Regions from separate parts of the Micromonospora sp. CA-244673 genome, predicted to be linked through region 1. Evidence: riboswitches for the same ligand, from Rfam matches in the RefSeq annotation. Region 1 holds a riboswitch; each other region holds the start of a gene.

What was found. Region 1 has a riboswitch for cyclic di-AMP ahead of ACQP12_RS09910 (C39 family peptidase). Riboswitches for the same ligand answer to the same signal wherever they lie in the genome.
Region 2: it holds a riboswitch for cyclic di-AMP, as region 1 does, so the genes downstream of both, ACQP12_RS02795 (coiled-coil domain-containing protein) here and ACQP12_RS09910 (C39 family peptidase) in region 1, are expected to answer to the same signal.
Region 3: it holds a riboswitch for cyclic di-AMP, as region 1 does, so the genes downstream of both, ACQP12_RS19250 (transglycosylase family protein) here and ACQP12_RS09910 (C39 family peptidase) in region 1, are expected to answer to the same signal.
Region 4: it holds a riboswitch for cyclic di-AMP, as region 1 does, so the genes downstream of both, ACQP12_RS25850 (coiled-coil domain-containing protein) here and ACQP12_RS09910 (C39 family peptidase) in region 1, are expected to answer to the same signal.

The regions. Positions count from the first base shown of each region.
Region 1 covers NZ_CP192019.1:2,098,828-2,103,570, forward strand. The annotation lists gene ACQP12_RS09900 (hypothetical protein) at 76-648, shown strand; gene ACQP12_RS09905 (hypothetical protein) at 811-1,587, shown strand; cyclic di-AMP (ydaO/yuaA leader) riboswitch at 2,299-2,441, shown strand; gene ACQP12_RS09910 (C39 family peptidase) at 2,641-3,483, shown strand; gene ACQP12_RS09915 (alpha/beta fold hydrolase) at 3,587-4,339, shown strand; gene ACQP12_RS09920 (CDP-glycerol glycerophosphotransferase family protein) at 4,348-4,743, opposite strand, start outside.
Region 2 covers NZ_CP192019.1:553,841-558,583, forward strand. The annotation lists gene ACQP12_RS02785 (helix-turn-helix transcriptional regulator) at 1-2, opposite strand, end outside; gene ACQP12_RS02790 (carbonic anhydrase) at 197-856, shown strand; gene ACQP12_RS02795 (coiled-coil domain-containing protein) at 925-1,944, opposite strand; cyclic di-AMP (ydaO/yuaA leader) riboswitch at 1,949-2,079, opposite strand; gene ACQP12_RS02800 (metal-sensitive transcriptional regulator) at 2,484-2,783, opposite strand; gene ACQP12_RS02805 (heavy-metal-associated domain-containing protein) at 2,888-3,097, shown strand; gene ACQP12_RS02810 (hypothetical protein) at 3,132-4,112, shown strand; gene ACQP12_RS02815 (heavy metal translocating P-type ATPase) at 4,127-4,743, shown strand, end outside.
Region 3 covers NZ_CP192019.1:4,126,759-4,131,501, forward strand. The annotation lists gene ACQP12_RS19240 (M4 family metallopeptidase) at 1-1,348, shown strand, start outside; gene ACQP12_RS19245 (YbaB/EbfC family nucleoid-associated protein) at 1,439-1,900, opposite strand; gene ACQP12_RS19250 (transglycosylase family protein) at 2,017-2,685, opposite strand; cyclic di-AMP (ydaO/yuaA leader) riboswitch at 2,685-2,856, opposite strand; gene ACQP12_RS19255 (LLM class flavin-dependent oxidoreductase) at 3,187-4,743, shown strand, end outside.
Region 4 covers NZ_CP192019.1:5,657,067-5,661,809, reverse strand. The annotation lists gene ACQP12_RS25865 (STAS domain-containing protein) at 1-215, shown strand, start outside; gene ACQP12_RS25860 (SRPBCC family protein) at 343-795, shown strand; gene ACQP12_RS25855 (hypothetical protein) at 811-1,320, opposite strand; gene ACQP12_RS25850 (coiled-coil domain-containing protein) at 1,419-2,495, opposite strand; cyclic di-AMP (ydaO/yuaA leader) riboswitch at 2,501-2,630, opposite strand; gene ACQP12_RS25845 (cation diffusion facilitator family transporter) at 2,773-3,687, opposite strand; gene ACQP12_RS25840 (HelD family protein) at 3,778-4,743, opposite strand, start outside.

The sequences.
Region 1 (4,743 bases):
GGTGCCCCGTTTCCAGGACGGCGCGACACGCCCGGCGGCGGTGCGATGTGGCGTCATCGGCGGTAGTTTGTACCCGTGCTGCCGATCGCGCTCACCTGTCCCGTGTGGTGGGTGGCGCGCTGGACCGCCCGGACGCTGGCCACCCTGGCCGTGCTCGTCGCCTGCTCGTTCGGCGCGGCGACCCTGCCGCTCGGCGTGGCCGCGACCGCACCGGTGGCACCCGCCGTGGTGGCCCCCGTCGAGGGTCTGCCCCTGCGAACCGAGGCCGCCGTCGGGCAGCACCTCCGGGGGGCTCAGGCGACGAGCAGCAGGAACGTGCCGACGACGGTCGGCGCCGACCCGACCGCCGCCGGAACGATGACCGGGCTCGGTGGCGGGACCATCGCCGTCACCGCCGCCGGGCAGGACCTCGGTCGCGGGACCATCGCCGTCACCGTTGCCGGGCAGGACGTCGGTGGCGGGATCACCGCCGTCACCGCTGCCGGGCAGGACGTCGGCGGTGCAGCCGCTGACACGCGGGCCGTCCCCGCTGTTGTGTCCGTGCCGGTGGCGCCCCTCTCGGCCGTGACAGGCGTGACCGGCCGGCCGCTCGTCCTGACCGGGCTGGTCCCGGCCACCGTCGGCTCCCGGGCCCCGCCCGCCCGCTGACCCCGCCCGCGGGCCGGCGCCCCACGCCCGCCGCACGCACCGAACCTCACCCCCGCACCCGCCCGCCGGGCGGCCCGGCGGCACCCGCTGTCGCCGCGCCCGCCGCATCCACGGGTCGTGCGGACACCTCTCCACCACGTTCTCTCCCGTGAGGTGCCGACCATGCCGCAGACCGTTCTCTACCGTTTCCTGACCGAGGTTCCCGAGGCCGCCGCGATCTGGTCGGCCCTGCTCGTGCTCGCCCTCGGCCTGCTCGCCGTGCTGGTCGCCCGCCCGGAGCGCGACGGCGCGCCCGATCCGGCGCCCGACCCGGCCGCCGAGGAGGCCGCTCGCCGGGCCGACCTGCGCCGCTACGCCGACGAGGTGGCGGTGGCCGCCGCCCGCGCCGCGCAGAGCGCCCGGCGGCGCCGCGAGCAGTGGCTCACCGCCCAGGACGAGGCCGATCGGGCCTGGCGGGCGTACGACGAGGCCGAGGCCGCCGCCCGCCGCCTCGCCGGCGCCGCCGCCCTGCCCGCCCCGCACACCCCACGCACCCCGGCCGAGTACGCGGCCCGGGAGCGCTGGCTGCACCACGCCGCGATGACCGCGCACTGGCGGGGCGACCTGAGCGCCCGGCAACTCGCCGACGTGCTGGCCCACCGCAACGGGTGGGACCCGCGCCGGCACCCGGCCGAGCAGGAGATCGTCCTGGCCCGGGCCGTACGCGAGAGCCGCCGGGCGGCCTGGGCGACGGCCGCCGAGCGGGAGCGGCGGGCCTGGCGGGACGCCGAACTGGCCGCCGAGGCGGCCCGCACCCTGACAGCCGAGTCCTACGCGGCGGCCACCGCCCTCCGCCCCGCCGACGCCACCACGGCCACCGTGGAGGGGCGGAACGACGCGACGGTGCGGATCCCGGCCACCGTGCCCGGGGCGCGCTGGCGTCCCGTCCGGGCCGGCTGAACATGGTGCACTCCCGTTCGGGGGGAGCTGGTGGCAACCGTCCGCAGGGCGGCGAGCCTGCGGCCGGAGAGCCTGCGGCCGGAGAGCCTGCGGCCGGATGTGGTCGTGCCGGCCGCTAGGAACTTGATGACGTGAACGGATCGGGCGCGCGGCCCTCCCGGGCGCCCGTCGAGCTGCCGTCGTGACCGACCCGACGTGGCCGGCGGCAAGTTGGGCGTGAGTCGTTCAGGACATCAAGTTCCTAGCGGGTCCGAGCGGATGTCCTGGGCGTCGGCGGACCGGCTGGCGGGGCCGCTCGGCGCCCTGTCGCCCGTGGCCCTTGGCCGCGGTAGCTGGAGAGCCATCGTGCCCGGCCTGCGTCACCGCCGGCCCGACCCACGGCGTCACGCGGGCCCGACTCCCCACGCGGGCCGAGTCGGCCGAATTGTTATCCGAATTCGGTGAGCCCGGTCACCGCGACCCCGGAAACGGTCACGGGGCGCAGGTCGGGCGATCGGGCCCCGCAATTCCGGGTCGGCCGCCACCGGATGTCCGCTTTTCGCCCGCCGGTGCCGCCGTAACTGCCCGTCCCATTGAGTGAAGTCAGTGACGGAGTGTTCCGATATCCGTAGTGATGCACGAGGTTTAAGCAGGTGGGAGCGGTTGGCAGGCGGCATACCCACCGGTAGTGTCGGCGCGTCCGGAGCGGTTTCCGATCGCAAGTGGCGACGCCGCACCGACCCGCCTAATCGTGTTCTTACGAACCGGGGACCCACAGCAACACCGGGGTGAATCCGCGGGCCCACGGCCTGTGGTAGGGCGTACTTCCCGCCCGAATCCGTCAGCTAACCCGGTCGGCGGCCACGGAAGGAGTGCCATTCCTCGTGCTCACCTCCCCCCGCTCGTCCCCCCGCCTCCACGGCATCGTGGTGCCGGCGCTCGCCTGACGGCGACCGGACCCGGCAACCGCCCCGAACGCCCGGCCCCCCGGGCGCTCCCCTTCCGCGGCGACCCGCCCCGCCAGCGCGCGTGAGTTCCTCCGCGCGTGGGCCGGTGTGTGCCGCGCACGCTCCCGTGGAGGAACCCGTGAAGCATCACCTGAAGCGTCAGCTGCGGCGTCTCGTGACCGAGCGCCCGTACCAGATCATCGCCGGCTCGGCCGCGGCGCTCGTGCTCGCCGGTGGCGCCGGCGCCACCCTCACCGCCACCGACGACGCCCCGGTCCAGCAGGAGAACACCGCCGCGGTCGCCGAGCTGGGCTCGCGGCTCGGTGAGGTCGCCAGCCGGGGCGAGGCCCGGGCGGCCGTCCCGGCGCCGTCCGCCTCGCCGAGCGCGTCGCCGTCGGCCGCGAAGTCCGCGGCCAAGGCCACCACCGACCCGGACACCACCCGGAAGGCCAAGCCGAAGCCGCCGTCGACCAAGGTGCTCGACTACACCTACGAGGCGCAGACCGCCTACTGGAACTGCGGCCCGGCCGCGGTGCGCAACGCGCTCAGCGCGAGCGGCGTCGAGACCACCCAGGACGCGATGATCGCCCCGCTGAACGCCGGCGAGAACGGCACCAACTCCGCCGAGGACACCACCCGGGGCCTGAACCAGATGGTCAAGGGCAACCCGTACCGGACGCACATGTTCGGCGGCTCGGCGAGCCCGGCGGAGATCGACCAGCTCCAGGCTGACGTGGTCAAGGCGATCATCGACGGCCGGGGAGTGGTGGTCAACATCGCCGGTGACGCCACCGACACCGACGGCGGCTGGCACTCGTTCCCGGGCGGCCACTACATCGCGGTGGTCGGCTACAAGAACGACGGCCGCACGGTCCGGATCGCCGACTCGGCGAACGCGGCGCTGCCCGCGTACTGGATCAGCACCATCGACCTGGCGAACTGGGCGGCCACGCGCGGCTACTCCGCCTGATCGCAGCTCTCCCGTCGGGCACCGGCTCCACCGAGCCGGTGCCCGACGTCGTCGTGCCGGCTGCTCTCGCGCGTCGTGTCCGTCCGGTGGCACACTGCGGCCTATGGGCGACGCGACGGGTACCCGCCATCTGCTGCTGCTGCACGGCATGGGCGCCACCGGTGAGGTGTGGCTGCCCTGGGCGCCGCTGCTGGAGCGCCACTGGGCGGGGCGGTGGCTCGCACCCGACCTGGCCGGGCACGGCTGGTCGCCCCCGCTGCCGGAATACTCCTTCGACGCCCTGGCCCGGCGGGTGGTCGAGGGGCTCGGTCCGGTGGCCGAGCGGCTCGGCCCCCGCGACCGGCTCGTGCTGCTCGGCCACTCGCTGGGCGGGGTCGTGGCGCTGGCGCTGGCCGCGCGGTCGCGGCGCCTGCCCGTCGACGCGGTGGTCGGGCTGGGCATCAAGGCCGTCTGGTCCCCGGCCGAGCTGGAGAAGGCCCGCGAGCTGGCCGACCGTCCGGTGACCTGGTTCGCCACCCGGGACGAGGCGGCCCGCCGCTACCTGCGGGTCTCCGGGCTGGCCGGGCTGTTCGCCCCCGACCATCCCGTGGTGGAGGCGGGGCTGCGCCGGGAGGACGGCCGCTGGCGGCTGGCCATGGACCCGGCCGCCTTCGCGGTGGGGGAGCCCCGGCTGCCGGCGCTGCTCGCCGCCGTCGACGTCCCGGTGCTGCTGGCCCGTGGCGAGCAGGACCCGATGGTGACCGACGCGCAGCTCAAGGAACTGGGCGTCCCGGTCGCCACCCTGCCCGGCCTGGGCCACAACGCGCACGTCGAGGACCCGGCGGCGGTGCTCGCCCTGCTCGACGCGTACCTCTGAGCCTCGGCTCAGGCGGTGGGGGAGGGGAGCGGCGAACCGTCCCGCGGGGCGGGCGCGGTCCCGGCCGGCGCGAGCTGCCGGCGGGCGGCGTCGAGGAACACCTCGGCGTAGGACTCGGCCGGGAAGTCGCCCAGGTAGCGGGCGCGGGTGGCCCAGCGCGCCGCCGCCTTCGGGTCGGTGTCCAGGAGCCCGGTCAGCACCTCGTCCACGTTGGACATGTCCCGGCGCAGCACGTAGCCGGAGCCGGCGAGGGGGAACCGCTCGACGAAGTGCTCCCCGTCCACGCCCATGTCGGTGACCGCGTACGGCTTGCCGGAGTAGAGCCAGTCGGAGATCACCCCGGAGACGTCCGAGACCAGGGCGTCGGCCCGGTTGACGCACTCGGTCAGGGTCAGCTCGCGGCC
Region 2 (4,743 bases), 1.5 Mb from region 1:
ATCGTATGGGTCCCGCGTTTCCCGGTCCTGTCGAGGCGGCTACCCGGGGCCGCCGTCAAGGTCCGCGCAACGTATGAAATGCGTATCACGTAAATCTTGACGTACCTTTGGCTGCATGTGACCGTGGGTGCCGAGGCCGCCTCCGTCGCCGGCCGGCTGACCAGGGCGTTTTCGCGCGAGGACGAGGTGAGGACCAGTGCCGCCGACCACTCCCGAGCAGGCGCTCGCCGAGCTCTACGCCGGTAACCACCGGTTCGTCACCGGCGTCCCGCGCCATCCGAATCAGGACGCCGGGCACCGCACGGTGGTCGCCGACGGCCAGCACCCGTTCGCCGTGATCGTCGGCTGCTCCGACTCCCGGCTCGCCGCCGAGATCATCTTCGACCGGGGCCTCGGTGATCTCTTCGTGGTCCGCACCGCCGGCCACACCGCCGGCCCCGAGGTGCTCGGCAGCGTCGAATACGCGGTGACCGTGCTGGGCACCCCGCTCGTGGTGGTGCTCGGCCACGACTCGTGCGGCGCCGTCCAGGCCGCCCGCGAGGCGGTCCGCACCGGCACGTCGCCGTCCGGGCATCTCGGCGCGGTGGTGGACGCCGTCGCGCCCAGCCTGCTCCGGGCCGGCCGGGAGGGCGTCGAGGACCTCGACGGGATCGTCGACGTCCACATCGCGCAGACCGTGGAGGCGCTGCTGGCCCGGTCCACCGTCCTCGCCGACGCGGTGGCCGCCGGGCGCTGCACGGTGGTCGGCCTGTCGTACCGGCTCAGCGCCGGCGAGGTGCGCACGGTGGCGCAGGCCCCGGCCGCCGCCCCGGTGCCGGCTCCGGCCGCGCCCGCGGACCCGGCGCTCGCCGGCTGACCGACCGCCCGACAACGTCGAAGGGGCCGGCCCGCGCATCGCGGGCCGGCCCCTTTCGGCGTACGCCGTCAGAGCAGCGACATGTGCACGTGGTCGGTGTGGTCGGAGGGCCCGCTGTAGGACTTCCAGCCGGTGGCCGGGAACCAGATCTGCCGGTTCCAGATCACGTAGTAGATGCCCAGCCGGTCGGCGTTACGGATCAGGAAGGCGGCGACGTTGTTGCCGTACATCCGCTGGTCCTTGGTGCGCCACGAGGAGAAGCCGCTCTTCTGCAGCGACCAGTCGCAGGCCCGGCCCTTCGGGTGCTCGAACGGTCCGCCGTTCCGGTGGCAGCCCACGAAGCGGTTGAAGCCGGCCCGCTTGACCTCCTTGTACGCGTGCAGGGTGCGCGGGGTGACGCAGCCCGACGTGGTCGGGTCGTTCTCGCTGCACGACTCCGGCTTCCAGTCGCCGTCGGAGGTGCGGCCCGGGCCGATCCGGGCGACCGGCGAGGTGGCCGAGACCAGGCCGCCGGTGAAGCCGATCCCGCCGACCAGCTTCAGCGCCTTCTCCGTCTCGGCCTTCTCGCGGGCCATCGCGTTCTTCTGCTTCTCCTGCTCGCGCACCTCGACGTCGAGCGCGATCTTGGCCTGCTCGGCTCGGGTCTTCGCGGCGTTGATGGCGGCGAGCTTCTGCGAGTTCAGCAGGTTCAGCTCGTCCAGGGCGGCCGCCCGCCGGACGAACGAGTCCGGGGTGTTGCTCTCCATCAGCATGGCCATGGCGCCGATCCGGCCGGTCCGGTAGGACTGCGCGGCGATCTGGGCCACCTGCGGGCTCAGCGCGTCGAGTTCGCTCTGTGCCGCCTTCACCTCCAGGGCGAGCTGGAGCTGGCGCTTGCGCGACTTGTCCAGCTTCGACTTGGCCTGAAGGTAGGCCCGGTTGGCGGCGTCGATGGCCTCGGTGATGAGGGGGTCGTCCTCTTCCTCGGAGTGCCCCGAGGGAGTGGGGGTGCTCGGAGCGGCCGTCGCCGGGGTCGGACCCACCAGCACGGTGAGCGCGGCCAGCATGGCCACCACGGGGGTGAGCCAGCGGCGCAGGGGTGCCGTCACAGTGTTCCCTTCCGTCGGCCGCCGACCGGGTTAGCTGACGGGTTCGGGACGGAAGTGGTCCCTACCGCTCGCGCGGATTCACCCCATGTACCTGGTTCCCCGGTTCGCCCGCGGGCGATTGGGCGGCGGCACCGCTGGCGCCGGTGCGCGCCTTCGGCGGTGACCGGCAGCGAGGTTACCCGAGAGTCCTACCGCTGTTCTACGTCCGGAAGCCGACCAATAGCGAGAATTCGTCCTCGCCCTGCGTGACCAGCATCGCGTTTGAGAGCCGCCGTCACGCTGCGGAGTGTCACGATGCGGCCTCCGTGCTCCCGGCCCGCCGGACCGCCCGCCGGCGCGGGCCCTCGCAGGCCCGGCCCGGTGCCCGAACCGGTCAGCCCAGGCCGGCGCGACGGCGGCGGTACTCCTCCTCGTCGATCTCCCCGCGGCCGGTCCGGTGCCGTCACCGGCGCCGGTCCCGGTCGCCACCTCGAACGTACGTCGGCGGGGGATCCGCCGCGCCGGGCCGATGGACCCGACGCGGGGGCCGAACGTCCCGGTCAGCCGCGCTTCATGAGGCGGCCGACGGCGGCCATCATCTCGGTGGCCATCTCGTCGGCGCGGCCCTCGGCGGCGCCCTCGTGCATGCAGTGCCGGGCGTGCCCGTCGAGCAGGCCGAGGCCGACCTTGTCCAGCGCGGCCTGGATGGCGGAGATCTGGGTCAGCACGTCGATGCAGTAGCGGTCGTCCTCGACCATCTTCTCGATGCCGCGGACCTGGCCCTCGATACGGCGGAGCCGCGCGAGGAGCTGGTCCTTGCTGGCGGTGTAGCCCCGGGTCGGGGTCGTCGGTGCGGTCATGACGTCGAGGATACCGTACCCCTCGGGGGTATGGTACGGTCCTCTCAGTGGCCGATACCCCCACCGGGTAACGGTAACGACAGCGGCGGAAGGGAAGATTCGCGATGGTCACCACGACGTACCAGGTTCAGGGCATGACCTGCGGGCACTGCGTCAACTCGGTCAGCACCGAGGTGAGCGCGCTGCCGGCCGTCACCGACGTCCAGGTCGACCTGGCCTCCGGCCGGGTCACCGTCACCAGTGAGAGCCCGTTGGACACGGACACCGTCCGCGCCGCCGTCGACGAGGCCGGTTACGACCTCGTCGGGGCGTGACCGGTCCGCGGACCCGAAGGAACCGAGGTACCCCATGAACACGGCGACGAAGCTGAGCGGCTTCGCCCTCGGGCTCGCGGCGGTGTTCGGCACGGCGTACGGGGTCGGCCACCTGGCCGGCCCCGTCACCCCGGCCGCCGAGACCCGCCACGACGCCACCGACGCCGGCCACGACTCCGGCGGAACCGACCACGGTGACGGGGGCCACGCCGCCACCGCCACCGCCCACCTGCCCGGCGGGCTGCTCGTCTCCGACCGCGGCTACACGCTCCAGCCCGTGACCGCCCCCACGGGCGAGTTCGCCTTCCGGATCACCGGCCCCGACGGCCGGCCCGTCACCCGCTACGACGTGGCGCACGACAAGCGCATGCACCTGATCGTCGCCCGCCGCGACCTCTCCGGCTTCCGGCACGTCCACCCGGAACTGGCCGCCGACGGCACCTGGCGGGTCGCCTCGCCGCTCGCCGGGCCCGGCGTCTGGCGGGCGTTCGCCGACTTCACCCCGACCGGTGGGGAGCCGCTCACCCTCGGGGTCGACGTCACCGTCCCCGGCGCGCTGGAACACCGGCCGCTCCCGGCGCCGGTGACCAGCACCACGGTCGACGGCTACACGGTCACCCTCACCGGCGCCCCGCAGCCCGGCCGGACCAGCCGGCTCACCCTGGCCGTCAGCAGGGACGGCCGGCCCGTCACCGACCTCCAGCCCTACCTCGGGGCGTACGGGCACCTGGTGGCGCTGCGCCAGGGCGACCTCGCGTACCTGCACGTGCACCCGGAGGGCGCGCCCGGCGACGGGCGGACCCCGGCCGGGCCGGCGGTGACGTTCGCCGCCGAGGTGCCCTCGGCCGGCGCGTACCGTCTCTACCTGGACTTCCGGCACGGCGACGCGGTGCACACCGCGGAGTTCACCGTGCTGGCCGGGGACCAGGCCACGCCGGCGCCCGCCCCGCCGGCCCCCACGACCGCACCGACCCCGGACGCCGGCCACGGCGCCCCGGGGCACGGGCACAGTTGACCGGAGGTGCCGCGATGACAACCGCCAAGTCCCTGCCGGTCGCGCCGAACCAGATCGAACTCGCGATCGGCGGCATGACCTGCGCCTCCTGCGCCGCCCGGATCGAGAAGAAGCTCAACCGGATGGACGGTGTCGAGGCCACGGTCAACTACGCCACCGAGAAGGCCACCGTCCGGTACGCCGACGAGGTCACCACGGCCGAGCTGATCGCCACCGTGGAGAAGACCGGCTACACGGCCGTCGTCCCGCCGCCGCCCGCGCAGGTCGCCGACGGTGCGACCGCCGAGCCGGTGGACGAGCTGCTCGGGCTGCGTACCCGGCTGTGGGTGTCGGTCGTGCTGACCGTGCCGGTGATCGTGCTGGCCATGGTGCCGGCCTGGCAGTTCGACTACTGGCAGTGGCTGTCGCTGACCCTGGCCGCCCCGGTCGTGGTCTACGGCGGCCTGCCGTTCCACCGGGCCGCCTGGATCAACCTGCGGCACGGCGCGGCGACCATGGACACGCTGGTCTCGCTCGGCACCCTCGCCGCGTTCGGCTGGTCGCTCTGGGCCCTCTTCCTCGGCGACGCCGGGATGCCCGGGATGACGCACCCGTTCCGCTTCGACATCACCCGCACCGACGGGGCCGGCAA
Region 3 (4,743 bases), 2.0 Mb from region 1:
CGCCGCGAACAACACGACGTTCAGCGGCTCCGACGACGTCTGGGGCAACGGCACCGCCACCAACCGGGAGACCGGCTGCGTCGACGCGCTGTTCGCCGCGCAGACCGAGCACAAGATGCTCGCCCAGTGGCTGGGCCGCAACGGCGCCGACGGCAACGGCGGCTACTGGCCGATCCGGGTGGGTCTGAACGACCAGAACGCCTACTACGACGGCTCCCAGGTCCAGATCGGCAAGAACACCTCGGGCCAGTGGATCGGCTCGCTCGACGTGGTGGCCCACGAGATCGGCCACGGCATCGACGACCACACCCCGGGTGGCATCTCCGGCGGCGGCACCCAGGAGTTCGTCGCCGACACCTTCGGCGCGGCCACCGAGTGGTTCGCCAACGAGCCGTCCAGCTACGACGCTCCCGACTTCCTGGTCGGCGAGAAGGTCAACCTCGTGGGCAGCGGCCCGATCCGCAACATGTACAACCCGTCGGCGCTCGGCGACCCGAACTGCTACTCCAGCAGCATCCCCGGCACCGAGGTGCACGCCGCGGCGGGTCCGGGCAACCACTGGTTCTACCTGCTGGCCAACGGCAGCAGCCCGACCAACGGGCAGCCGGCCAGCTCCACCTGCAACGGCAGCAGCGTCACCGGCCTGGGCATCCAGAAGGCCATGAAGATCATGTACAACGCCATGCTGCTGAAGACCTCGTCCTCGTCGTACCTGAAGTACCGGGTCTGGACGCTGCAGGCGGCGAAGAACCTCTACCCGACCAGCTGCACCGAGTTCAACGCGGTGAAGGCCGCCTGGACCGCGATCAGCGTGCCGGCGCAGACCGGTGAGGCCACCTGCACGGGCGGCACCCCGACGCCGACCCCGACCACCACGACCACCCCGCCGTCGGGCAGCTGCACCGGCCAGAAGCTGGCCAACCCCGGCTTCGAGTCGGGCAACGTGAGCTGGACCGCCTCCTCCGGCGTCATCACCAACTCCACCAGCCAGGCGGCGCACGGCGGCTCGTACAAGGCCTGGCTCGACGGCTACGGCTCGACGCACACCGACACCCTCACGCAGTCGGTGACGATTCCCGCCGGCTGCCGGGCGACGCTGAGCTTCTGGCTGCACATCGACAGCGCGGAGTCGACCACGACGACCGCCTACGACAAGCTGACCGTGAAGGCGGGCAGCACCACCCTGGCCACCTACTCCAACCTCAACAAGGCCACCGGCTACGTGCAGCGGTCCTTCGACGTCTCGTCGCTGGCCGGCACCACCGCCACCATCTCGTTCAGCGGCGTGGAGGACAGCTCCCTGCAGACCTCCTTCGTCGTCGACGACACCGCGCTCACCCTGAGCTGAGCACACCGGAGCGGCCGGCCGTCGTCCTCCCGACGGCCGGCCGCTTCGTCGTCTCCGTGCCTCGTGGCCGGTCCGGATTCCGGCCCGCGGTCAGGCCGGGTGGGCCGCGCGGGAACCGGCGGCGTCGTCGCGGCGGATCCGGGCCGCGACGCCCTCCATCGCCCGGCCGAACCGCTCCATGTCCCGGGCGGACTGCTCGGGCAGGCCGCCGAGCCGGGCGGCGAGGGCGTCCACGTCCGCCTGGGCGGAGGCGCTGACCCGGGCCTCCAGCTCGGTGAGCGCGGCGTTGACGGCCGTCACGACGTGCCCGCACAGGGTGTCCAGGGGCTCGCCGGCCAGCTCCGGGTCGACGGTGACGGATTCCAGCCGGCCACCCTGGACGGCGACGGCACGGACCCGGCCGTCGGCCGCGCCGCCCTCGGCCCGGAGCAGCTGGGCCGGCGCGTCGTCGGCGTGGTCGCCGGCCCGGGAGCGCATCGCGGACAGCGCCTGCTGCGTCCTGGTCAGCAGCTCGTCGAGGCTCGCGGCCGCGGAGAACGAATCGTTGGTCATATCCGCGCTTTCTTCACGTCTTTCCGAGCACCGTGACGATAGCAACCGGCCCCGACGCCGAACGCCCGGCCGGGAACCCCGGCCGGGCGTTCGTGGTGCGGCGCACCGGTGTGGCGTCAGCGCAGGCGAAGCCGCTGGCCCGGGAAGATGAGGCCCGGGTTGTCGCCGACCACGCCCTTGTTGCGGGCGTAGAGGGCGTGCCAACCACCGGCGACGTTCTTCGCGTCGGCGATCTCGGAGAGGGTGTCCCCCGGCCGGACCAGGTAGGCGCCGGCGCCGCCGGTGCTCGGCGCGGTCCGCCGCTCGCCGCGGTACGACCGCTGCGAGGTGGCCTTCTTCGTGGCCGAGGTGGTCTTCCTCGTGGCCTTCTTCGTGGACTTCGCCGAGCCCGAGTCCTTGGCGGCGTAGCGCTTGGTGGAGCCGCCCTTCTTGCCGCAGACCGGCCAGGCGCCGATGCCCTGCCCGTCGAGGACCTTCTCGGCGATGGCGATCTGCTCGCCGCGGCTGGCCAGGTCGGCCCGGCTCGCGTACTTCTTGCCGCCGTAGCCGTTCCAGGTGCTCCGGGAGAACTGGAGCCCGCCGTAGTAGCCGTTGCCGGTGTTGATGTGCCAGTTGCCGCCGGACTCGCACTGGGCGACGGCGTCCCAGTTGACGCCGGCGGCGCTGGCCGGGGCGGCCGGGCCGAGAAGGGCGGCGGCGCCGGTGGCCGCGCCGACGACGAGCGCCCCGACGGCGGTGCGACGCTGCGCGGTCCGTCGGTGACGGGCGACGTGATCAGTTGCCATGTGGTTTTCCTCCACGCCGACGAGGTGAGCTGTCGGGTTCGGGCCGAGGAGCCCGGCCGCCGCAGGCGGCTTCACCCCGAGGTGTCGTGCACCGAGGAACATGTGGGTCCCCCGCTCCCGCCGAAGGTCCAGGACCGCCGGGCCGGCGGCGGGATTAGGCGTTGCCGGCCCGTGGTGTCCGCGATCGCGAACGGATCCGACGTTAGGAACGGTTTGTCGCGAACGCCCACTTCTTGTGAAGTTCTTCACCCGGCCGAGCGACGACCCCGTCTCCCGGCTTGCGGAACCGTCGAATCTGTCGTAGCGACCTGACGGTTGGCGTGTTTTCGCAGCTCACAGCGGCGTTTCCGGGCACCGGCCGAAGAGGACGGCCGGCGGGTGCCGGGTCCACCGTGGCGAGTGGCGCGGCGCGGATCCTCGGCGGCGGGTTCCCGGCCCGCCGGGCGACGCGGGAGGCTACCGTGGGCAGGTTCGCGCAAGATCGGCACGAGGCGGCGAGGCATGAGCGACCACGGACACGAGCTGACCTTCGGCGGCTTCCTCACCCCCAGCGCCGGGCGGCCGGAGCAGGTGGTCGCGCGGGCCAAGCTCTGCGAGCAGGTCGGCCTGGACCTGGTGACCTTCCAGGACCATCCCTACCAGCCCGGGTTCCTGGACACCTGGACGCTCATGTCCTTCGTGGCCGCGGCCACCAGCCACATCACCCTCGCCGGCAACGTGCTCAACCTGCCGCTGCGCCAGCCCGTGGTGCTGGCCCGCAGCGTGGCCAGCCTGGACCTGCTCACCGGCGGCCGGGTCGAGCTGGGCCTCGGCGCCGGGGCCTTCTGGGAGGCGATCGAGGCGGTCGGCGGGCGGCGGCTCTCCCCCGGCGCGGCCGTGGACGCCCTCGACGAGGCGATCCGGGTGATCCGCGAGGTCTGGGACACCGAACGGCGCGGCATGGTCCGGGTCGAGGGCGAGCACTACCGGGTGGTCGGGGCCAAGCGCGGGCCGGCGCCGGCCCACCCGGTGCGGGTCTGGGTCGGCGCGTACAAGCCGCGGATGCTGCGGCTGGTCGGTCGCGCGGCGGACGGCTGGCTGCCGTCGCTCGCGTACCTGCCGAAGGGGCCGGCCGAGCTGCCGGCGCTGAACGCGGTGATCGACGAGGCCGCCGCCGAGGCCGGACGGGATCCCGGCGCGGTGCGCCGGCTGCTCAACGTCACCGGCACCTTCTCGCGGTCGTCGGGCGGTTTCCTGGACGGCCCGCCGGAGCAGTGGGTGGAGGAGCTGGCCGGGCTCGCCCTGGACCACGGCGTCGCCACGTTCATCCTGGGCAGCGACGAGCCGCGCGCCGTCCAGCTCTTCGCCCAGGAGGTGGCGCCGGCGGTCCGCGAGCTGGTCGCCGCCGAACGCACCACGCCGGGCAGCCGCGCCCGGGCCGTGGAGGAGCAGCAGGCCGCCGTCGAGGCCGGCGGCTCGACCGCGCTCGCGGTCACCCCCACCCCCGATCCGGGGGTACGGCTGAGCGCGCGCCAGCCCTGGGACGAGTCGACCCGGCCCGCGGCGCCACCGGCACCGGCCGGGCACGTCTACACGCCTCGCGGGCAGGCCGCCGGGCAGCACCTCGTGGACGTGCACGACCACCTGCGCCAGGAGCTCGGGCAGGTGCGGGACCTGCTGGAGCAGGTCAGGCGCGGCGCGGTCGCCCCGGGCGCGGCCCGGGCCGTGCTGAACGAGATGACCATGCGGCAGAACAACTGGACGCTCGGGGCCTACTGCGCGGCGTACTGCACGGTGGTCACCCAGCACCACGGCCTGGAGGACAACTCGATCTTCCCGCACCTGCGCCGCGCCGACGTGGGGCTGGCGGCGGTGCTGGACCGCCTCGAGGAGGAGCACGTGGTGATCCACGGGGTGGTGGAGAGCGTGGACCGGGCGCTGGTGGACCTGATCCGCGAGCCGGGCGACTTCACCGAGCTCCAGGCCGCCGTGGACCTGCTCACCGACACCCTGCTGTCGCACCTGTCGTACGAGGAGCGGGAGATCGTCGAGCCGCTCGCCCGGCACGGCTTCTACGCC
Region 4 (4,743 bases), 3.6 Mb from region 1:
TCAACATGCGGCTCGTCACCTTCATCGACTCGGTCGGCATCAGCGCCATGGTCGCCGGCTTCCAGACCTGCGAGGTCAGCGGCGTCAAGCTGGTGGTCACCGAGCCGAGCCGGTTCGTGCACCGGCAGCTCTGGGTGACCGGCCTGCTCGGCCTCTTCGGCGCGCCCGAGCCCTGGTTCGCCGACAGCACCCCGCAGGTGCTCCCCGGCGCCTGATCGGCCCACCTCCCGCTGATCGACTCCAGCTCGCCGACCTGCCGCGGGCCCGGGACTTTCGACCCGTTGCCAGCCCGGCTCCGGTACGGGACGATCGTGCGGACCCACGACGGCGAGGGGGTGCCGCTTGCTCAGCAGCGACAGCTTCAGCTACACCGTGCAGGCCCGGTGCACCAGGGCCCACGCGGTGGCCCTGCTCGGCGACCTGAGCCGGCAGGGCGAGCTGCATCCGTTGATCGTCCGGGTCCGCCAACTGCCGGCCCGCCCGGGGGCACTGGCCAGCTACGCGATCACCGACCGGCTGGCGCTCGGCCCGCTGCATTTCCCGGTCACCTACCAGGCGGACGTGCTGGTCGCCACCGAGGACGAGGTCGTGACCGTGGCCCGGCAGCAGCCGGCCACCACGGTGCGCAACCACACGCGGCTGCGCGACGAGCCCGACGGGGTGGTGCGGATCGACGTGGAGATCACCCTCTCCGCACCGGCGCCGCTGTTCGGCTACGCCTTCCGGCAGGCCCGGGCGGCCCACCTCGGGCTGGCCAGCCGGCTCGGCGCCACCCTGGAGGGGCAGGCGGTCTGACCCGGGCGCCCTGACTCAGCCGCGTCGCCCGGCGGACACCGGTCGTCGGGCCGCCGGCCGGGCCGGCCGCAGCCGCCCCCACGGCTTGTAGGTGGACAGCACCGTCACGACGAGCAGCAGCGTGCTGGAGACGGTCGGCGCGACCACCAGGTCGACGCGGAGGTGGGCGTCGGCCGCCCCGGCCAGCTCACCGAGGTGCCGGACCCGCGGGGTGAGCAGGAGCAGCACCAGCGTGAGCACCACGGTGGTGACGGCGAACTTCACCAGCACCCAGCGCCAGCGCAGCAGCCCCCACGGGGTGAGCAGCGCGCTGGCGAGCCCGACCAGCCAGACGAGCACGCTCAGCGGGGCGAACAGCCAGGTGACCAGCAGCGCGGCGGCCGGATAGACCACCTCGGGGTCGGCCCCGCGCAGCCCGGCCACGCCGAGGGCCAGCAGCACCAGGTCGGCGCCGAGCCACCCCAGCGAGGTGACCAGGTGCAGGGTGAGCAGGGCCTTGCGTCCGGCGGGGGAGAGTCGAGTCATGCCCCCGATGCTCGGCCGTCGCGGGCGTCGCGTCGTGGGCCGCGCGGCGACACCCGGCGTACGTCGTGGGACGTAGCCGGGCGCCGCCGGGGCGGGGATCAGTACACCGACAGGTGCACGTGGTTGGTGTGGTCGCTGGACGGGTCGCCGTTGCCCCCGCTGTACGCCTTCCAGCCGCTGCTGGGCAGCCAGATCTGCCGGAACCAGATCACGTAGAGCACGGCGAGCGCGTCGGCGTTGCGGATGAAGTAGGCGGAGAGGTTGTTGCCGTACGTCTTGTCGCCGCCGCTGGCCACGCCGCCGAAGCCGCTCTTCTGCGCGGCGAAGTCGCAGGCCCGCCCCTTCGGGTGCTCGCCCGAGCCGCTGGGCCGGTGGCAGGAGACGTAGCGGGTGAAGCCGGCCGCCTTGGCCTGCTGGAGCGCGTGCAGCGTACGCGGGGTGATGCAGCCGTCGGCGGGCGTCGGGTCGTTGACGCTGCACGACTCGGGTGGCCAGGAGCCGTCGGCGTTGCGCTTGGCCGGCTTGGCGTTGGCCGACGAGGTGCCCTGGACGCTGCCGCCGCCGCTGCTGGACGCGCGGTTGTTCGCCACCTCCAGGGCGCGTTCGGCCTGCTGCTTGCGCTTGGCCATCACCGCGACCTGCTTGCGCTGCTCCTGGATCTCGCCGGTGAGCGCGGTCTGCGTGCGGGTGGCCTCGTCCCGGGTGTCGATGAGCTCGCGCAGTGCCCGGTCCTCGTGCGCGGCCACCTGCTCCAGCGCGGCCGCGCGGTCCATGAAGCCCTCGGGGCTGGTGCTGCCGAGCAGGGCCGCGGCGGTGCCCAGCCGCCCGGACCGGTATGCCACCCCGGCGATCTCGCCGACCTTGGCGTCCCGGACGGTCAGCTCGGCGTTGACCGTCTTGAGCTGGGCGGTGAGCTGCTGTTGCCGGGTCACCGAGCGGTTCAGCGCGGTGCGGGCGTCCAGCCACCCCTTGCTGGCGGCGTCGAGTTGGGCGCGCAGCGCCGGGGTGCCGCCCTCGTCGTCGCCGGGTGCGGCGGCGAGCAGCGCGGTCGGGGAAGCCGCCGCGGCCGCCGAGGCGGGAGAGACCGGCGCGGTCACGACGCCGAGGGCGAGCGTCGCGACGAGCAGGGCCGCCAACCGGGCGACCGTCCGTCGTACAGGTGCCACTGGGGGCATTCACGTGTCCTTCCGTCCACCGCCGACCGGGTTAGCTGACGGGTTCGGGACGGAAGATCCCTACCGCTGACGCGGATGCACCCCACGAACGTGGTTCCCCGGCTCGCCCTGCGGGCGATTAGGCGCTGGCCACCGCAGGCGCCGGTGGGCGCCGCCCGGCGGAGGCCGCGATCGAGCCTACCGGCGTTGTTCCGGGTCGGCTCGCTGGTGGGAGCCGGTGTCCCGGTCAAAACCGGCATAAGTGCACAATAACCACTTGGATTTAAGATTGCCCTAATTACCACTCGACCGCGCCGCACGCCCCGGGAGACGCTCCGGGTTCGATCTGCAACGTGGCGTGATCGATCGAGAAATCCTCGTGCAGGGCCGTCCGGGCGGCCGCCAGCACCTCGCCGACCTCGGCGCCCGGTGTCATGGTCAGGTGCGCCGAGGCCACCTCCATGCCCGAGGTGAGCGTCCAGACGTGCAGGTCGTGCACCTCGGCGACGCCGGGGACGGCGGCCAGCCGGTCGTGCACCGCGGTCACCTGGAGGTGCTCCGGGGCGGCCTGCACCAGGATCCGGACCGCGGCCCGGCCGAGCCGCCAGGTGCGCGGCAGGATGAACAGCCCGATCGCGACGGCGACCAGCGGGTCGGCCCACCACCAGTCGGTGACCGCGATGACCAGGGCGGCCCCGATCACGCCGAGCGAGCCGAGCAGGTCGCCCAGCACCTCCAGGTACGCCCCGCGCAGGTTGATGCTCTCCTCGGCGCCGGCGCGCAGCAGCGCGAACGCGGCGATGTTGGCGAGCAGGCCGAGCACCGCCACGGCGAGCATCGGCCCGGCGAGGACCTCCGGTGGTTCGCCGAACCGGCGTACCGCCTCGACCAGGACGTAGACGGCCACGGCGCCGAGCAGCACCGCGTTGGCCAGCGCGGCCAGCACCTCCAGCCGGTAGAGCCCGAAGGTGCGCTGCGGGTCGGTGTCGGCGTGCCGGGTGGCGGTGATCGCGGCGAGCGCCATGCCGATGCCGAGGACGTCGGTGAACATGTGCCCGGCGTCGGAGAGCAGGGCCAGCGAGCCGGTGGCGAAGGCGGCCACCGCCTCGACGACCATGAGGGCGGTGAGCAGCGCGAACGCGCCCCAGAGTCGACCACGGTGACGGTGCGCCGCGTTGGCCACCGCGCCGCTGTGGTCATGACCTGCGCCCACGCACACACCCTCTCGTTCGCCGCCCCGGCCGAGCTCAATCTATGCTCACATCGCTATGTGTGCAAGTGAACGCCGGATGCGGCGCCGCCGTCAGCCGACCGGGTCGAGGGTGGTGAGCCGCTGGGTGGCCCGGGAGAGCGCCACGTAGAGGGTCCGGACGCCCGACCCCGGATCGGCCCGGATCTCGCTCGGGGCGACCAGCACCACCCCGTCGTACTCCATGCCCTTGGCCTGGAGGCTGGTCACCACCTGGAGCCGGCCGCCCAGGTCGCCCAGCCAGCCGGCCACCTCGTCCCGGCGCGGCACCGGCGTGATCACACCCACCGTGCCCTCGACCTCCGCCAGCAGCGCGCGCGCCGCCGCCGCCGTGGCGGCGGGCAGGTCGCCGGCGGGCACCGACCGCTCGACGGGCGGCACCCCGGTGGAACGGACCGCGGTGGGCAACGCGAGATCCGGGTGCACGCGGTGGATCTCCGCGGCCGCCACGGCGAAGATCTCCGCCGAGTTGCGGTAGTTGGTGGTCAGCTCGTACCGGTGGCGACGGCGCCGGCCCAGCGCCTGGTCCCGGGCCCGGGCCAGCTCCTGCGGGTCGCCGGTCCAGGCGGTCTGCGCCGGGTCGCCCACCACGGTCCAGGAGGCCAGCCGGCCGCGCCGGCCGATCATCCGCCACTGCATCGGCGAGACGTCCTGCGACTCGTCGACGACCACGTGGGCGTAGTCGCGGTAGTCCTCCGGGCGCTCCCGCGCGGCGGCCCGGGCGGCCCGCTGCCGGTCGGCGGCCGTGCTCAGCTCGCGGACGCCGCCGGCCAGCTGGAACGGGTCCCGCTTCGGCCTCGCCCGCCGCACCGGCTGGCCCAGAAGCGCGTCCAGCTCGTCCAGCAGCGCCACGTCGGCGATGGTCAGGCCCTCGCCGTCCAGGCTCCGGTACGCCCCGGTCAGCAGCCGGATCTCGGCCCCGGACAGGACGCCCCCGGCGTACCGGCGCAGCCGCTCCGGGCGGGCCAGCCAGCCCAGCACGTGGCGCGGGTGCAGCCGCGGCCACCAGGCCTTGAGGAA